DNA from 2 places in the Spirillospora sp. NPDC052242 genome. Region 2 is predicted to be linked to the other one. Evidence: riboswitches for the same ligand, from Rfam matches in the RefSeq annotation. Region 2 holds a riboswitch; the other holds the start of a gene.

Region 1 (9,377 bases), on a different contig from region 2:
TCGCGCAGATCCCCCGACCGGACGATCAAGCCCGTGCCGTTCCGGCCACGCACGCTCTGGTGCGGGGCCGCAGCGCGGAGCGTCGCGGTCAAGTGCAGCCCGCGCGCGCCCGGACGCGCACCCGAGACCCGTCCGTACGGGCTGCGCGCCTTGGAACGCCGCCCCGGCGCGCCCGCACCGACACCGGGAACGGTGAACAGGCGCGGCTTGAACGCGGCGTCCGCCGGCGCGGGTTCGCTCTCGGTCGCCCCGCCCTTCCCGCCGGACGGCTCGGGCGCCGGAGGCGCGGCCCCGTTCGTCCCGTCCGACTCCACGGGCCCGTCCGGACGAGCGCCGCCACCACCGGGCCCGCCGTCATCGGGCCCGTCCGGGCCGTCGGGACCGTCCGGATCCTCCGGACCGTCGGAAGGCGCGGGGCCGCCGGGCGAACCGTCACGATCGTCCGTCTCCCCGGAAGCCTCGGGGGGCTCGGGGTCGGCGTGCTCGTCGAGGATCTCGTCCAGCTTGGCGGCGTCCAGGCCGGGCGCGTCGAACGGGTCGCGGCGGCGGCGGTGCGGCAGGGCGAGCCGCGCGGCGGTCCGCACGTCGTCGGCGGTGACGGACGGACGGTCGTGCCAGGCGGCGAGCGCGATCGCGGCGCGCGCGGTCACTAGGTCGGCGCGCAGCCCGTCGACCTCGAAGGACGCGCAGACGGCGGTGATCTGGCGGAGCGCGGCGTCGGTCAGCTCGACACCGGGCAGCCGGTCCCGCGCGGCCGCGATGCGAGCCGCGAGATCGGCCTCGGCCGCGGCCCACCCGGCCGCGAACCCGGCCGGATCGTCCTCGAAGCGGAGCCGCCGCCGGACGACCTCGGCCCGCTCGGCCGGGTCGCGGGTGGCGGCCACCTCCACGGTGAGGCCGAACCGGTCGAGGAGCTGCGGCCGCAGCTCCCCCTCCTCGGGGTTCATCGTGCCGACCAGCAGGAACCGCGCGGCGTGCCGCACCGACACGCCCTCCCGCTCGACGTGCGACTCGCCCATCGCGGCGGCGTCCAGCAGCAGGTCGACCAGATGGTCGTGCAGGAGGTTGACCTCGTCGACGTACAGCACGCCGCGGTGCGCGGCGGCGAGCAGGCCCGGCTCGAACGCCGTGACGCCCTCGGTCAGCGCCCGCTCGATGTCGAGGGAGCCGGTGAGGCGGTCCTCGGACGCGCCCACGGGCAGTTCGACCAGCCGGGCGGCCCGCGCATCGGCGCCCGCGCCGTGCGGTCCGTCCGGGCAGCCCGGGTCGGGGGCGTCCGGATCGCAGGAGAAGCGGCACCCGGGAACGGTCCGCACCGGTGGGAGCAGAGCGGCCAGCGCCCGGACGATCGTCGACTTGGCGGTGCCCTTCTCGCCCCGCACGAGGACGCCGCCGACACCGGGCGACACCGCGTTGATCAGGAGCGCGAGCTTGAGGTCGTCCATCCCGACGACGGCGGAGAACGGGTAGCCGGGGACCGGCGCGGCAGGGGGCATCGCGGGTTCGTCCTTCCTCGGGTGTCCACGCCCGATGGCGGTGCTGTCCGACGGCCGGAGTCTCCTGGCTCCCGGATCACCGCTCCCCCTCGGCCTTCCGGCATCGGCGCCGTGGCCCTGTCGAGAGGGAACTCCCCTGGTCACAGTTGCGGGACAGCCCCGGATTCGCACCGGGTTCCTCCGCGTCCGTCGCCCGCAAGGATCGCACACCGGCGCGCCGCGCGGGGAACGGCCCCGCTCAGGACGGCGGCGCCTGCGGGATCGCGAACCACACCGCCTTGCCCCGCACCGACGGCCCGAGCCGCGACCGGGTGCGGCGCGCCCCCCACCGGCCGCCCGACAGCTCGCGCACGATCCCGAGGCCGCGGCCGCAGTCGCCGGACGTCCACGAGTAGCCGGGCAGGGCGGCGTCCGCGAGCGCGTCGAACACCGCGCACCGCACCTCGCCCGCGCCCTCGCCGCCCGTCCCGTCGTCGCCGAAGTACAGCCACAGCTCGTGCGGCCCGTGGTCGCCGGCGTGCTGGTGGGCGTTGGTGGCGAGCTCGCTGACCATCAGCTGGGCGTCGCCGATCACGTCGCGGGGGACGCCCAGCGCGGCGAGCGCGTCGTGCAGCACGCGGCGCGCGTGGCCGGCGCAGCCGGGTCCGCCGGGCAGCGCCCACACCCAGCCGGGACGGGTGCCCGCGGGGGCGCCGGGCTCGTCGGCCATCGCGTCCGCCATGCTCTGCGCGGCGTGCCCGGAATCCGGCGCGGGTTCGGATCGCGGCGCCGCACCCGGGGCCGGTCCGGGAGCGGTGCGGGTTTCGGCCTCCACGGGCACGTCCGCGTGGGGCGTCCGGACGTCCGCAACGTGGGCTGACGAGGTCTTCACGGGTCCTCCCGCAACTACATGCCAGGGGTGCGCGGCGGGCTCGCTCGTCACTTTCGGTCCCCGAGCAGTCACGGATCCCAGCGTTACGTGAGATTCTCACCTTTGCAACTGCCTTCGGGAAATCGACCTGCCTTCGCACCGGGTTGCGGCAATCTCGTTGTGGCGCACCCGCCGAGTGAGGAGACTCCACTCCCGTAACGGGTTCCCGCCCGAGGGCGAGCGCCGTCGGCCGTGAGGCCGGTGGCGCGCCGTTACCAGACCGAGCCGACGACGTTTGGAGGTGACCTGGTTGGCTACGTTCCGTGCAGGACGGCAGACCCACCCGTCTGTGCTTCCTCAGCAGGCGGCTCTGGAATCCGCGTCGGCAGACACCCCCGGGAACAGGGACGAAACGAGGCGCGGACGCCGCACCGCGGCACCCGGCACGGACCATGGTCGAGGGGAGACCGCGGCCGCTTCACCTGGCGGCCGTGACGTCACCCCCGCCCCACACGGGGGTGGGGAGAAGGGCCGTGAGGTCCGCACACGTCAACCCGCCGTATTCGTCCTGGACAAGGACGGCAGGCCGCTGCAACCGACCACTCCTCCACGGGCGCGCAAGCTGCTCAGGAGCGGACGGGCGGCGGTCGCACGGCACACGCCGTTCGTCATTCGCATCAGGGACCGCACTGTCCGAGAATCGCGGGTGGACGGCGTGGAGATCGGGATCGATCCCGGTTCCCGTCATACCGGCATGGCCGTGTTCACCTCCCGACAAGGAGAGAGGCGGGCCCGATTCGGCGTCGGGCTCGACCATCGGTGCATCCCCTGCAACCTGGCCAAGGGCGACCGGCCCGTGGAGGAGTTCGCTCCCGCCGAGGCCGCCGCGATCAAGGCTCGTGCCATGGCGCCCCTGCGGGACGCCGCCGCACTGAACGCCACACGCCAGGCCCTGTGGCGGGTGTTGGACGCACGCTTGCCGGTGCACACCTCGTCGGGCGGCCGCACCAAGTGGAACCGGACCCGCAACGACCTGCCGAAGTCTCACACGCTCGACGCGCTGGCCGTCGGCGAACTCGACTCGATCACCGAGGTCGTCCCCGCCTTCTCCTCCCTCGCCGCAAGGACGTCTTCGGGTTCCGGACCGGGGACCTCGTCCGGGCCGTGGTCCCGTCCGGCAAGAACGCCGGAACGCACACCGGGCGCATCGCCGTCCGCTCCTCCGGAAAGTTCACCGTCCGCTCGAGAGGCGGGCTGTTCACCGCTCGGCACATCCGCTTCCGGCTGCTCCAGCGAGCGGACGGCTATGCCTACACCACCGGAAAGGAGGCAGGGATCGTCACTCGCCCGTGAGGGTGGGGAACGTCCCTGAACTCGCATGACTTACCGTCCCACCGTCCGCGGCCGTCGTCTGGCGCGCGAGATCCGCAGGCTGCGCGAGGAGCAGAAGCTCACCCTGCAGGAGGTCGCGGACCGGCTCGACTGGTCGCGGGCCACCATTTCCCGGCTCGAAACGGGCCAGACCCGCCCGAAACCGGGCGATATCGCCGACATCCTCGATCTGTACGGGGTGCCGAGTCCGGAGCGGGACTCGCTGATCACGCTGGCGCGGCAGGCGGGCCAGCGGGGCTGGTGGACCGCCTACCAGGACGTGTTCGCGGGCAGCTACGTCGCGCTCGAGGACGAGGCGTCGCACATCCGCACCTGGGACCCCCAGCTGATCCACGGGCTGCTGCAGACCGAGCAGTACGCGCGCCGGGTCATCACCGCGGGGCGGCTGCTGCCGAACCAGGAGGACATCGAGCGCCGCATCTCGGCGCGCAAGCACCGGCAGGGGCTGCTCACCCGGGAGAACGCGCCGCAGCTGCACGTGATCTTCGATGAGGGGGTGCTGCGGCGGCCGATCGGCGGGCCGGGCGTGATGCGCGGGCAGCTGGAGGCGCTCGTCGCCGCGGCGGAACGCCCGACGATCACCATTCAGGTACTTCCGTACTCGGCGCAGGAGCATGCGGGCCTAGACGGACGTTTCACCATATTGTCGTATCCGGACCCCGCGGACCCAGATATCGCCTACGTAGAGGGCACCATGGGCGACGTTTACCTTGAGAGCGCGGAGGCAATAGCAAAACATAGGGACCGCTTTGATCGGATCGAGGCGGCCGCTCTGTCCACCGAGGAATCCGCGCACCTCATCGCCGAGGCAGCAAGGAGCAGCCCGTGACCAACCTGCAGCGCGACCTGACCGGGGCCGCATGGCGCAAGTCCTCCCACAGCGGGAGCGGCGACCAGTGCGTCGAGGTGGCCCCCCTCTCCCGCGATCTGCGCGCTGTCCGTGATTCGAAGGACCCCGGCGGGCCGGCCCTGGTGCTGACGCCCGCCGCGTTCGAGGCCCTCCTGACCATCGCCAGGGAGGCATAGCCCGGTACCGAGGGGCCGCGGTCTCCCCCGGCCGCGGCCCCTCGGCATGCCCGCCCGCTTCCGCGAAAGTAGAACGTGTTCTACCATCGTGTCGCGTCGTCACCGCGGAGAAGGGGTTGCATCGTGAGCGCGGATCTCAAGCTGGGCGTGAACGTCGGCTACTGGCAGCGCGAGCCGGAGGACCAGACCGACACCGTGCTGGCGGCCGAACGGCTCGGCTACGACGCGGTGTTCACCGCCGAGGCGTACGGGTCGGACGCGTTCACCCCGCTCACCTGGTACGCGGCGCGGACGTCCAGGATCAAGCTGGGCACGGCGGTGGTGCAGATGTCGGCGCGGACGCCGGCCGCGACCGCGATGCACGCCCTCACCCTCGACGCGCTGTCGGGCGGACGGGTGATCCTCGGGCTCGGCGCGTCCGGTCCGCAGGTCGTCGAGGGGTGGTACGGGCAGCCGTTCCCGAAGCCGCTGGCCCGGACGCGCGAGTACCTCGACATCGTCCGGCAGGTGTGGCGGCGCGAGGAGCCGGTGACCAGCGGCGGGCCGCACTACCCGCTGCCGCTGCCGGGCGGCGCGGGCCTCGGCAAGCCGCTGAAGTCGATCGTGCATCCGGTGCGCCCGGAGATCCCCGTCTACCTGGGCGCCGAGGGTCCGAAGAACGTCGCGCTGGCCGCCGAGGCGACGCAGGGCTGGCTGCCGCTGTTCGTCGATCCCGAGCAGATCGAGCCGGTGTTCGGCGCGTCCCTCGCCGGACGCCCGGACGGCTTCGAGATCGCGGCGACCGTCACCACGATCGTCACCGACGACCTGGCGTCCGCGCTGGAGTTCGCGAAGGTCCCGCTCGCGTTCTACATCGGCGGGATGGGCGCCCGGGAGCGCAACTTCCACCTCGACCTCATCGGGCGGCTCGGCTACGCGGAGCAGGCGGCCCGGGTGCAGGAGCTGTTCCTGGACGGGCGGCGTCAGGAGGCGATCAAGGCGGTGCCGGACGACCTCGCCGACTCGATCTCGCTGCTCGGGCCGATCGGGCGGATCAAGGAGCGCATGCAGCTGTGGCGCGACAGCCCCGTCACCACGCTGCTGATCGCCGGGGTGAAGGACGAGCCGACGCTGCGGGCGATCAAGGAGATCGTCGACGGCTGAGGCGCGGTGGAACGCGTTCTCGCCGGGGAATGCGGACGGCCCGCGGTGCGCTGCACGGGAGGCACCCCGAAGATCACACGTGGGAAGAGGGACACACGATGTCCGCGCAGGAAGACGCCGCCCGCCTGCTCGTCCGCACCCTGGAGGCAGAGGGCGTCGAGTACGTCTTCGGCATCCCCGGCGAGGAGAACATCCACTTCGTCGACGCGCTGAACGACTCGTCGATCCGCTACGTCCTCGTCCGGCACGAGCAGGGCGCCGCGTTCATGGCCGAGATCTACGGCCGGCTCACCGGGAAGGCGGGCGTGGCGTCGGCGACGCTCGGCCCGGGCGCCATCAACCTGCAGCTCGGCGTCGCGGACGCCACCACCAACAGCACCCCGGTCGTCGCGATCTCCGCGCAGGTCGGGCTGGACCGCATCTACAAGGAGTCGCACCAGATCGTCGACCTGGTGTCGCTGTTCCGGCCGATCACGAAGTGGTCGGAGCTGGCGCCGCGCGCCGAGGCGCTGCCGGAGATGGTGCGCAAGGCGTTCAAGACGGCGCAGACCGAGCGTCCCGGCGCCGTGTACCTGGCGATCCCGGAGGACGTCGAGTCGGCGAAGGTCGCGGCCGACCTGGCGCCGCTGCCGGTGAACGTCGTGCGCCCGCAGGAGCCGTCGCCGTCGCAGATCGCGCGGGCCGCGGACGTCCTGGCGCTCGCGCGGCGCCCGATCGTCCTGGCGGGGCACGGCGCGACGCGGCACCGCGCGAGCGCGGCGCTGGTGTACCTGTCGGAGCGGCTGGGGCTGCCGGTCGCGACGACGTTCAACGGCAAGGGCGTGTTCCCGGACGACCACCGCAACGCGCTCGGGGCGGTCGGGTTCATGCGGCACGACTACGTGAACTTCGGGTTCGACGAGGCGGACGTGCTCATCACCGTCGGCTACGAGCTGCAGGAGTTCGACCCCGTCAAGATCAACCCGTCCGGGGACAAGAAGATCATCCACATCCATCCGTCGCCCGCCGAGGTGGACGACCACTACGCGGTCGAGGTCGGGATCCAGGGGGACATCCCGCGGTCGCTGTACGCGCTGGCCGACTCGGTCCACCGGCGGTTCGACGTGAACGGGACGGGCCGCAGGATCCGCGAGCTGATGCGGGACGAGCTGGCCGAGGGGGCCGCCGAGGAGGGCTTCCCGCTCTCGCCGCGCCGCATCGTCGCGGACGTCCGCGCCGCGATGGGCCGGGAGGACATCGTCCTCGCCGACACCGGCGCGGTGAAGATGTGGATGGCGCGGATGTACCCGACGTACGAGCCGAACACGCTGCTGGTGTCGAACGGGCTGTCGTCCATGGGGTTCGCGGTGCCGGGCGCGATCGCCGCCAAGCTGGCCCACCCGGAGCGGAAGGTGCTGGCGGCGACCGGCGACGGCGCGTTCCTCATGAACTCGCAGGAGCTCGAGACCGCCGTCCGGGAGAACGTCCCGATCACGGTGCTGATCTGGGACGACTCCGCGTACGGACTGATCGAGTGGAAGATGGACCTCGAACTGGGCCGCAGCTCCCACATCAGGTTCGGCAATCCGGACTTCGTGAAGTACGCGGAGAGCTTCGGCGCCCACGGGTACCGGGTCGAGTCGGCCGCCGAGCTGCTGCCGACGCTGCGCAAGGCGCTCGCCGACGACGGGGTGTCGGTGGTCACCGTCCCCGTCGACTACTCGCACAACCTGCGCCTCACCGACAAGCTCGGCGAGCTGACCGACCCGTTCTGACGCGCGGACGGGGGCGGTCAGGCGCGGCAGACGATCTCGGCGTGGAGGACGGCGAACCAGCCGTCCTCCGCCGCCGCCCACGCCTTCCAGCCCGCGTAGATCTCGTCCAGTTCCGCGCGGGTGGCGTGGCCCTCGGCGACGGCGGTGTCGGCGACGGCCGAGCGGGCGAGGCGCCCGCCCCACGACTCGCTCCACCATTCGCGCTCGTCCGGTGTCGAGAAGCACCAGGCCGAGACGGACGCGCGCACGTCGGCGAACCCGGCCTCGCGGGCCCACGCGATGAGGCGCCGTCCGGCCTCGGGCTCGCCGCCGTTGCCGCGCGCCACCGCGTGGTAGACGGGCAGCCAGGAGTCCATGCCGGGCGGGTTCGGGTGCCAGACCATGCCGCCGAAGTCGGCCTCCCGGACGGCGACGACCCCGCCGGGCCTCGCGACGCGGCGCATCTCGCGCAGCGCCCCGACCGGGTCGGCGATGTGCTGCAGCACCTGGTGGGCGTGGACGACGTCGAACGCGCCGTCGTCGAACCGCAGGTCGTGGACGTCGCCGACGGCGAACTCGAGGTTCGCCGCGCCGGCGGCGGCCCGCGCCTGCGCGACGGCGGCCTCGGCGGCGTCCACGCCGACGACGCGGCCCGGCGCGACGCGCTCCGCCAGCCCCGCGGTGATCGAGCCGGGCCCGCAGCCGACGTCCAGCACCGACGCGCCCGGGCGCAGGTGCTCGACGAGGTACGCGGCCGAGTTCTCGACCGTCCGCCACCGGTGCGCGCTCAGGACGGTCTCGTGGTGTCCGTGGGTGTAGGTCGCCTGGTCGGCCATGGGTTCACCTCTCCTCCGAGATGACCGCACCCTACGACGCGTTCCCATATCCTGAGAAACATGTCTCACATATTGAGACACGTGATCAAAGAAAAAGCCGGGACGCTGTCGTCCCGGCCCTTTCTACGCTACGGTTTCCCCCGTCAGGCGGCGGCCACCGCGACCCTCGCCGGCCGGTGACGGACTTCCCGCACGGGAAGCGTCTCGACCGGGGCGAGCGCGCGAGGCGGCTCGGCGTAGGCGTTCATCGTCGCGTGGGTGAGCTCGGTCAGCCACGGCTGCACGACGGTCCGCTCGGCGGGCCCGTCCAGCCGCGGGCGAGAGATATGGAAAGTCGCCTCCACTGCCAACACCCCTTCCTGTACGCCGACGGCACCGCCGCCCGGCGGGGCCGTCGCCTGTGACGTACCCCCTGGTACGTCGTAACAAGCGTCACGGTTCCGCATCTGTTCCCACCGGAACCTGTGATCACATGCACAAACTACAGAGCGCCACTGACATTTCCGGCTAGTCCGGACGGGGCGCGGGGTCGGTCGTCACGGCCCGCAGCAGCGGGCGGCTGAGCGCGCTCGCGCCGAGGATCCCGCCGAAGCCGAGCACCAGGAACGCGGCGAGCGTCGCCAGCCCCGGCACCCCGACACCGACCGCGAACGGGGACGCGAAGAACAGGCCCGCGAGCAGCGACCCGCCGCCCATCACCGCCAGCGGGACGAGCGTCTCCTGGCGGCGCGCGCGGTCGAGCACGCTCAGCGGCGTCCCGGCGAGGCGGAGCATCGCGTACTCCCGCCGGCGGTCCAGGACGGCGGACGCCCCGGTGACGCCCGCGCTCGTGGTGCCGATGAGGAACGAGACGGCGAGGACGGTCAGCGCGCCCGTCCGCAGGTCGCCGAGCAGGTTCCGC
Region 2 (9,377 bases):
GGGAGACGAGGGCGGCGGCGCGGGCGGACGGCGGGGGGCGGACGCCCGTGTCCCAGTCGCGGACGGTGCGGAACACGCCGGTGTGGAACAGCAGGATGTTCAGGCCCGCGGCGCCGATGAGCAGGATCTTCACCTGGAACGCGGTGTTGTGCGCGACCTGCGTGGCGTTCGCGGAGAACAGCAGGAGGCCGCTGGCGGCGGTCAGGGCGAAGGCCGCGCGGGCGGGCGGGAGGGTGTGCCGGGCGAGGGTCGCGACCGGCAGGCGGCGGGACGCGCCGAGCAGCCGCAGGTCGAGGAGCGCGATGGCGCCGAACATCGTGGCGAGGCCGATGAGGTGGGCGGACGCGGTCAGCGCGTACGTCCAGCGGCCGTCCCGGACGGCGGCGGCCGGGGCGGTGGCCTCGAGCCAGGCGAGGACGCCGTCCAGGGTCACCGGCCGGCCCGGCGGTTGCGGAGCCGGATGAGGCCCGCGACGACGCCCGCCGCCACGAGCGCGCTCCCGCCCAGCAGGAAGACCGGCGGGTCGTCCGCGCCGGTCGCCGCGGGGGCGCCCGCCGGGGCGGGGGCGCCGCGGGCGGCGGGACCGGACGAGCGGGGGCGGGCGGCGTCGAGGCAGCGGTCCACGATGCGGGTGATGCTGCCCCGGTACCGGTGGGTCCCCGTCCCGGTGTAGATCATCTGGACGCGCAGTTCGCCCGAGTACTCGTCGCCCTCGGCGTCGCAGCGGCGGTAGACGATCGCCGCGACCTCGTCCCCGACGTTCGGGCGGCCGGACATGTCGTTCAGCGTGCCGGTGATGTCGGGCGGGAGGAGCAGGTCGCGGACCTGCCCCGCGCCCTCCGGAGCGGGCGGCCCGCCCCAGGCGTCGTGCCCGCGCAGCCGGTCGGCGCCGGGCAGCCGGGACGGGACGGTCAGGTTCGCCGGGACCTCGATCCGCAGCTGGGCGTGCGGGAACCCGTACCGCGCCTGGATCACCCGGCCGCGCAGGTAGAGCGGACGGCTCGCGTCGTAGCTGCCCCCGCCCCCGTGGTGCGCGAGCATGCCGTGCGACATGAGGAAACCGACGATCATGCGTGCCCTCCCGTGTGCGTCCCCATTTTCTACTGAAGCGCGCATAAAGGAACGCGAAAGGCCCCTAGGGTTCGGGGATGACGTCCCCTTACGAAGGTCTGTTCGAGCACGCCGAGCGCCACCTCGGCCCGGTGACGCACGCCGAGCCGCCGGACGTCCTCGGGTACAACCGCGGGTTCGCGATCGGCTACCACCGGCACCCCGAGCTGGAGATGGTGTCGGCCGCGAGCACCGGGCTCCGGTTCCAGGACCTGGAGTTCGAGTTCCCGGAGGAGATCGTGTGTTCGGCGCGTCCGGGGCAGGAGGGGGAGGCGGGCTACCTGGTGCACGTCGCCGCCTCGAACGCGGTGAAGAACGGGCGGGGGCACGGCTACGGGGGCGGGTACCGGAACGCGGAGCCGCTCATCCCGGACACCCGGATCTCCGCCTTCGCCTACTTCCTGCACCCGCTCCTGCCGCAGGAGTTCTGCTACTTCCGCGACGCCGCCGGGGAGGCCGTGCTCCGGTTCGTGACGGTCGTGCCGATGACCGACGCCGAGTTCCTGTTCGTCCGCGACGGGGAGGACGGCTTCCACGGCCTGATGGAGGTGTGGCGGCTCAACGGCACCGACATCCTCGACCTCCACCGGAAGTCGGCCGTCTAGGCGTCACGGGTAGACGACGCGGTACCAGTGCGCGGACTCGTCCTTGAGCGGTTCCAGCCGGACGCGCGTGCCGCCGGGGCCGGTGGTTCTTCCTTCGTCATCGTCGAGAGGGTCGACCGGGCGGGGAGCCGGAAATCATCGGTCCGGTTACCGCAGGGCCGCCACGAGGGCGTCGCAGTGCGAGCACCACACCTGCCGCGCCTCGGCGAACCCCTGCTCGCGCAGGGCGTCGAGGTGCCACCGGGTGGTGGTGGGACGGTCGGCCTGGGGGCGGGCGGGGCCGCGCGGGTCGCCGAGGGCGGCGAACCGACGGCGGGCCGGTTCGGCGAGGACGGGGTCGTCGGCGACGGCCGTCCACCAGGCGCGCCAGTCGAGCGCCCCGTCCGCCCGCGCGCGCTCCTGCCGGGCGGCGTGCAGGGCCGCGGCGGCCGCGTTGAGGCGCGGGGCCGACTCGTCGGTCATGTGGTCGGCGTTGAGGAAGACGCCGCCGTCCCGCAGCACGTCCCTGACCTGCCCGTACAGGACGCGCAGCGGTTCGCTGTCGAGCCAGTGCAGGGCGGTGGCGGTGAGGACGGCGTCGTAGCCGCGGCGGGGCAGCGCGTCCGTCCAGCGGGGGTCGGTCAGGTCGGCGGTGACGAGCTCGACCCGGTCGTCGCCGGCGAAGTGGCCGCGGGCGATGGTGAGCAGGGCCGGGTCGATGTCGACGCCGGTGGCGCGGGCGCCGGGGAGGCGCTTCAGCAGCCGGTCGGTGATGCTGCCGGTGCCGCAGGCGAGGTCGAGGACGACCGGTTCGGGCCCGGCGAGCGCCTCGACCATGTCGAGCATCACCCGGAAGCGTTCCTCCCGGTCCGGCATGTACCACTCCTGCTGCCGGTCCCAGCTGTCCTGCCAGTCCTGCCAGACGGCGGTCTCCGTCATGTCGGGCTCCTCCTCGTCGATGGACGCGCCGCCGCCCACCTGATGCATCTAAGCCGCAAATGCGAGTTGTTTGCAATATGTCCACGAAGGCGAGGCTTGCCTGCTGTGTCACAATGGCCCGCGTAGGCGACGGCGGAACGAGGAAGCCGGTGCGAATCCGGCGCGGTCCCGCCACTGTGATCGGCGAGCGGACCCCGAACACGCCACCGCCCCTCCCGGGGCGGGAAGGCCGGGGCGAGCGACGACCCGAGAGCCAGGAGACTCACGCGGTCGCCTCCTCATGGGAACTGGGGCGGATCTCCCCAGAGAGGAGAGGCTGACATGGCCGTTGGAATCCCGGTGGTCCGGGATCGTGGCGGACGGGCGCCGGTGCCCGCGTTCGTGCTCGCGCTCGTGCTCCTGGTGTCGGGCTGCGGCGCGTCCGGGCGCGCCGCGGACGGACGGGACGGCGCCGCGCCGCCCGGCTTCCCGGTGACGATCGAGAACTGCGGCGTCACGACCTCCTACGAGCGGCCCCCGCGCCGCGCGGTGTCGCTGAACCAGCACGCGACCGAGGTGATGCTCGCGCTCGGCCTCGAGAAGTCGATGGTCGGGACCGCGTTCCCGGACGACGCCGTCCTGCCGGAGTTCGAGCGGGCGTACGGCGGGATCGAGGTGCTGGCCGACGAGTACCCGTCGTTCGAGGTGCTGCTGGCCGCCGAACCCGACTTCGTGTACGGCGGGTGGGCCAGCGCGTTCGCGGAGAAGGACGGCCGGAGCCGCGCGGCCCTCCGCGAGGCCGGCATCGACACGCACCTCAACATCGAGGAGTGCCCCGGCGGCCCGGTGACGATGGCGACGGTCGAGGAGGAGATCCGCACCGTCGCGAAGATCTTCGGGGTGTCGGCGCGGGCCGAGGAGCGGATCGCGGCCATGCGCGCCGTCCTCGGGCGGACCGCCGCCGCGCTGGCGGGCGCCGGCCCGCTGAAGGTCGCCGTGTACGACAGCGGCGACAAGACCGTGTTCACCTCGGGCGGCGCCGGGATCGGCAACGAGATCATCCGGCTCGCGGGCGGCGCCAACCTGTTCGCCGACCTGGACGACGCGTACGGCGACGTCTCGTTCGAGCAGTTCGCCGAGCGCGCCCCCGAGGTGATCCTCATCTACGACTACGGCGATCAGCCGGTCGAGGACAAGAAGAAGTTCCTCCTGGATAACCCCGCGTTGCAGGACGTGCCCGCCATCAGGAACGAGCGGTTCGCGGTGCTGCCGCTGTCGTCGACGGTCACGGGCGTGCGGGCGGCGGGCGCGGTGGAGGCGCTCGCCCGCCAGCTCCATCCGGACCGCTTCGCGTGACCGGAGCCGCCGGACGGGCCGCGCTCCCCCGCGTGCGCGCGCCGTACCCGCTCGTCCTCGGGCTGCTCGGCGCGCTGCTGCTCGGGACCGCGACGGCCGGGATCGCCGTCGGGTCCGTCGGCATCCCGCCCGACCAGGTGTGGGGCGTCCTGCTGCACCGGCTGCACCCCGCGCTGGCCGCCGTGGACTGGACGCCCGCCCGCGAGACGATCGTGCTGGACGTCCGGCTCCCGCGGGTCCTGCTGTGCGGGGTCGTCGGCGCGGGCCTGTCGGTGTGCGGCATGGCGCTGCAGGCGATCGTCCGGAACCCGCTCGCCGACCCGATGCTGCTCGGGGTGTCGTCCGGCGCGTCGGTCGGGGCGGTGCTGGTCGTGGTGTTCCACGTGTCCTGGTTCGGGATGTTCTCGCTGCCGCTGGCGGCGTTCGGCGGCGCCCTCCTCGCCCTCGTCCTGGTGTACGCGCTCGCCCGCTCGGGCGGCCGGATGACGACCGTGCGGCTCGTCCTCGCGGGCGTCGCGACGGCCGAGGTGCTGTCGGCGGTCGCGAGCTACCTCGTCATCACCTCGGACGACCCGCACGGCGCGGAGTCGGCGCTGCGCTGGATGCTCGGCGGCCTGGGCGGCACCACCTGGACGGTGCTGTGGATCCCGGCGGCCGCGGTGCTGGCCGGCACCGCGGTCCTGCTCGGGCTGTCCCGCCCGCTGAACCTGCTGCTGGCCGGGGAGGAGGCCGCGACGGCGCTCGGCATGGACGTGCACCGCTTCCGCGCCGCGCTGTTCGTGCTGGTCGCGCTGATGATCGGGACGATCGTCGCGGTCAGCGGCGCGATCGGGTTCGTCGGGCTGATCATGCCGCACGCCGTCCGGCTGCTGGTCGGCGCCGACCACCGCCGCGCGCTCCCGGTCGTCGCGCTGCTCGGCGCGTCCTTCCTGATCGCCGCCGACCTGGCCGCGCGGACCCTGGTCAGCCCGGAGGAGATCCCCGTCGGCATCCTCACCGCCCTGGTGGGCGGCCCGGTGTTCCTGTACCTGATGCGGCGGAAGGCGGCCCGATGACCGCGGGGATCGAGCCCGGGACGCTCGAGGCGGAGGCGGTGTCGGTGGTGCTCGGCGGCCGGACGCTCGTCGACCGCGTGTCGCTGGTCGCGGCGCCGTCCCAGGTCATCGGCCTCGTCGGGCCGAACGGGGCGGGCAAGTCGACGCTGCTGCGCACGTTCTACCGGGCGCTGCGCCCGGCGTCCGGGCGCGTCCTGCTGGACGGCGACGATGTGCGGCGGATGCCCGGCCGGCACCTCGCGCGGCGGCTCGCCGCCGTCCTGCAGGAGGCCCCGGGGGACTTCGAGCTGACCGCGTACGACGTCGTCGCGATGGGCCGCACCCCGCACAAGCGCGCGTTCCAGGGCGACGACGACGCCGACCGGAAGATCATCTTCGGCGCGCTGGCCGAGCTGGAGGCCGCGGACCTGGCGGACGCGCCGTTCGACCGGCTGTCGGGCGGCGAGAAGCAGCGCGTCCTCATCGCCCGCGCGCTCGCCCAGCGCACCGGCACGCTGGTACTGGACGAGCCGACCAACCACCTCGACCTGCGCCACCAGATCGACGCGCTCCGGCTCGTCCGCCGCCTCGGCGTCACGGCCGTCATCGCGCTGCACGACCTGAACCTCGCCGCGGCGTACTGCGACCGCGTGCACGTGCTGGACGGCGGGCGGACGGTCGCCGCCGGGACGCCCGCCGAGGTGCTCACCGCGGACCTGCTCGCCGACGTGTACCGCGTCGACGCCGAGGTCACCGCGCATCCCCGCACGGGCGCCCCGCAGATCACCGTCCTGCCGGAGTGAGCCGGACGTCGCTCACCCCGCGGCGGGCTCCGCGCCCTTCGCGGGGACGCCGCCGCGGTCCGCCGGCGGCCGGTTCGGCTTGACGGCCCGGTGGACCAGTTCGGCGACGTTGTAGCCGACGAGGCTCGCGATGTCGGCCAGCCCGGGGGTGCTCAGGATCGCGTTGGCCTCGCCCGTGGTGAGGCTGCGGTGCCAGCGGGTGTCCGCCTTGGGCTTCTCGTTGTTCCAGTAGGGGCGCGCCTTCTCCACGAACAGCTCCGCCTCGGCGCGGGCGGGCCCGTCGAGCCGTCCGATGTGCGCCTCGAGCTGCTCCTTGCCGACGTAGGGCACGAAGGAGCTCCAGTTGCCCCCGGCGTCGTGGATGCGGCTGTTGTCCGCCTTGTCGCGGAGCGGGAGGTGCAGGAAGGCGGCCAGCCGGTCGAGGTGCCGCTCCGGGCGCGCCATGTAGCCCTCGTAGCGCACCACCATGTGCGGGAGCCCGTGCGTGTTCACCGTCCGGAGCGCGTCGACGTAGGTGTTCCGCCAGATGCCCGCGCCCTGCCACAGCGGCTCGCCCGTCCGGTTGCGGTGGCTGATCGCGAAGGCGATCGGGTTCCGCGCGGTCAGGATGACGCTGATCGGGGTCCGGTTCGCCGGGTCGGCCTGCTTCTGCTCGACGGCCCGGCGGAGCCAGGCGACGTACTTGCTCCCGTCGAGGATCGCCGCGGCGCCCAGCGACCGCGCGAACTCCCCGTGCATGCCGAGGATGTCGTCGTACGTCACGCGCTCGCGGAGCGCGTCGGTGAAGTGGCGGCACTCCCGGCCGAGCAGGGAGCACGGGCCGCAGATCATCCCGGCGTCCTTGTGGCTGAACCCGGGGAGCTGGGTGAAGTTGTTCAGCTCGCCCACGTAGTGGGCCTTCTTGATCCGGGTCGTCATGTCGCGGCCGATCAGCGTCGACCCCGAGAACAGGGTGCCGAGGACGAAGACCGACGTCGGAGGCCGATCCGGCGCCTTGGGCAGCCGGGATCGAAGGTTCAGGAGCCTTCCGGGCACTGCCGGAGCCTCTTCGGTCTCAGAGTTCATGTTCACGCCCACGGTGATGACGAGTGGAATCCTGCACCCTCTTACCCCGGTCGGCCCTGGTGGGCGGCTCCGTGGCACAAGTAGGACACCCCGCACATTGTGCCGGTAGCCGCTTAGGGCCGCGCGCGCCGAGGGCCGTGGTCGGGTGTTCAGGCGGTGATCATGTGCGCGTCATCCGGTGCACGGGCGGGCGCAGCGGCCGGCGTCGAGGGTGGTGGCCGCCCCGGCGCGGCGCCGTGGCGGAAGGAAGAGCGCTCATGAGGATGTGGCGGAGGGCGGCGGCGGTGTGCGCGGCGGCCGTGCTGGCGGGCGGGCTCGCGGTGCCCGCGGAGGCCGGGGAGCGGCGCGGGACGCGGTTCGACCTGCAGGCGCACCGGGGCGGGCTCGGGCTGGTGGCGGAGAGCACGACGGCGGCGTTCGCGAACGCGCTGGAGCTCGGCGTGAGCACGCTGGAGCTGGACGTGCAGATCACCGCGGACCGGCGCGCGGTCGTCACCCACGACCGGCAGGTCAGCGCGCGCAAGTGCCGGGACACCGGGCCCGCGTTCCCCGGCGACCCCGAGTACCCGTACGTCGGGAAGTACGTCAAGGACCTGACGCTGCGGCAGGTGCGGACCCTCGACTGCGGGTCGCTGACGCTGCCGGAGCACCCGGGCCAGCGGCCCGTGCCGGGGGCGCGGATGCCGCTGCTCGGCGAGGTGTTCGACCTCGTGCACCGGTACCGGGCGTACGGCGTGAAGCTCAACATCGAGACGAAGGTCGAGGCGGGGGCGCCGCACGAGACGGCGCCGCGCGAGCAGTTCGTCCGGATCACCGCGCACGAGGTGCGCAAGGCGCGGATGCTGCGGCAGGTGACGATCCAGAGCTTCGACTGGGGCGCGCTGATGCGGATGCGCGAGGTGGAGCCGCGGCTGGAGCTGGTGGCGCTCACCAACTACGACTTCCTGCAGACCGGTCAGCCCGGGCGGTCGCCGTGGCTGGGCGGCATCGACATCGACGACTTCGGCGGCGACCCGCTGAAGGCCGTCCGGTCGTTCGGGGCGTCCGCGTTCTCGCCGGTGCACGGATTCCCGCAGAACGGGAAGGTCACCGACCCCGGCTACCGGCCCTACGTCACCGGGGACATGGTGCGGCGGGCGCACCGGCTCGGGCTGAAGGTGGTGCCCTGGACGGTCAACGACACGGCCACGATGAACAAGCTGATCGATGACGGCGTGGACGGCATCATCACCGACCGGCCCGACCTGCTCCGCGCGGTGATGGACGAGCGCGGGTTCCGGCTGCCGAAGCGGTACGAGGCGCGCAAGCCGCACCCCCGGGAGGACGTCCGCGCCGGGTGACTCCGGACACGTCCGGGACGCGGAAGCCGGATCGCCCCTCGGGGGGCGGTCCGGCTCTTTTCGTGCGCCGACGCGGGGCGCGGCGGGCCGCCGCGGGGCCGGGAGGGGTGCCCGGGCGGTCGATGCGGGCGGGTAGTTTACTGCTGGCCGCGCCCGGCCGCATCATTCGTTGTCTTGAATCGTTCGCATTTGTGAAGTTAGGTTGGCGCCATGACCGCATCCCAGACCCCGAACGCCGCCCAGGAGCTGCGCGGTGCCGGCCTGCGGGTGACGGCCGCCCGCGTCGCGCTGCTCGAGACCGTCCGGGCCGGCGACCACCTCGGCGTCGAGGCGATCGCGTCGGGGGTCCGCGACCGCGTGGGCCACATCAGCCTGCAGGCGGTGTACGAGGCGCTGCACGCGCTCACCGCGGCGGGCCTCGTGCGGCGCATCGAACCCGCCGGGAGCCCGGCCCGGTTCGAGGGGCGCGTCGGCGACAACCACCATCACCTGGTGTGCCGCAAGTGCGGCGCCGTCAAGGACGTCGACTGCGCGGTGGGGCACCCGCCGTGCCTCGACCCGGTCGACGACTCCGGGTACCTGGTCGACGAGGCGGATGTGACGTTCTGGGGCCTGTGCCCCCGCTGCCGGGCCGCCTGACGGCCGGGCCGGCCCGTGCGGGCCGGCCCGGAACGGTCGGTCAGGCGAGCGCGGCGAGGTCGTACCGGTCGAGGTTCATGACCTTGTCCCACGCGGCGACGAAGTCGGTGACGAACTTCTCCTTCGCGTCGTCGCCGGCGTAGACCTCCGCGACCGCGCGGAGCTCGGAGTTCGCGCCGAACACGAGGTCGGCGCGGCTGCCCGTCCAGCGGACGTTCCCGGACGCGTCGCGGCCCTCGAAGGTCTCGGAGTTCTCGTCCACCGGCTTCCACACCGTGCCCATGTCGAGCAGGTTCACGAAGAAGTCGTTCGTCAGCTTCCCGGGGGTGTCGGTGAGGACGCCCAGGGACGTCTGCCCGTGGTTCACGCCGAGGACGCGCAGGCCGCCGACGAGGACGGTCATCTCGGGCGCGCTCAGCGTGAGCAGGTTCGCCCGGTCGACCAGCAGGAACTCGCCCGGAAGCTGGTTCCCCTTCTTCAGGAAGTTGCGGAACCCGTCGTGCGTGGGCTCCATCACCTCGAACGACT

Evidence for each region. A riboswitch is a leader RNA that binds a small molecule or an ion and turns the genes downstream of it on or off. The one in region 2 is predicted to bind cobalamin.
Region 1: another riboswitch for cobalamin. It lies ahead of AB0L25_RS32220 (putative cobaltochelatase); the one in region 2 lies ahead of AB0L25_RS18935 (ABC transporter substrate-binding protein).

Annotation. Positions count from the first base shown of each region.
Region 1 is NZ_JBFAUZ010000049.1:28,073-37,449, reverse strand. It holds gene AB0L25_RS32220 (putative cobaltochelatase) at 1-1,496, opposite strand, end outside; cobalamin riboswitch at 1,554-1,677, opposite strand; gene AB0L25_RS32215 (ATP-binding protein) at 1,735-2,367, opposite strand; gene AB0L25_RS32210 (RRXRR domain-containing protein) at 2,648-3,718, shown strand; gene AB0L25_RS32205 (helix-turn-helix domain-containing protein) at 3,725-4,567, shown strand; gene AB0L25_RS32200 (DUF397 domain-containing protein) at 4,564-4,764, shown strand; gene AB0L25_RS32195 (LLM class F420-dependent oxidoreductase) at 4,888-5,907, shown strand; gene AB0L25_RS32190 (acetolactate synthase large subunit) at 6,006-7,661, shown strand; gene AB0L25_RS32185 (methyltransferase domain-containing protein) at 7,679-8,476, opposite strand; gene AB0L25_RS32180 (hypothetical protein) at 8,620-8,820, opposite strand; gene AB0L25_RS32175 (FtsX-like permease family protein) at 8,984-9,377, opposite strand, start outside.
Region 2 is NZ_JBFAUZ010000021.1:96,696-106,072, forward strand. It holds gene AB0L25_RS18915 (DUF6644 family protein) at 1-433, opposite strand, end outside; gene AB0L25_RS18920 (hypothetical protein) at 430-1,071, opposite strand; gene AB0L25_RS18925 (suppressor of fused domain protein) at 1,149-1,715, shown strand; gene AB0L25_RS18930 (class I SAM-dependent methyltransferase) at 1,863-2,681, opposite strand; cobalamin riboswitch at 2,737-2,917, shown strand; gene AB0L25_RS18935 (ABC transporter substrate-binding protein) at 2,955-3,968, shown strand; gene AB0L25_RS18940 (FecCD family ABC transporter permease) at 3,965-5,023, shown strand; gene AB0L25_RS18945 (ABC transporter ATP-binding protein) at 5,020-5,805, shown strand; gene AB0L25_RS18950 (sulfotransferase family protein) at 5,818-6,840, opposite strand; gene AB0L25_RS18955 (glycerophosphodiester phosphodiesterase family protein) at 7,128-8,210, shown strand; gene AB0L25_RS18960 (Fur family transcriptional regulator) at 8,421-8,849, shown strand; gene katG (catalase/peroxidase HPI) at 8,890-9,377, opposite strand, start outside.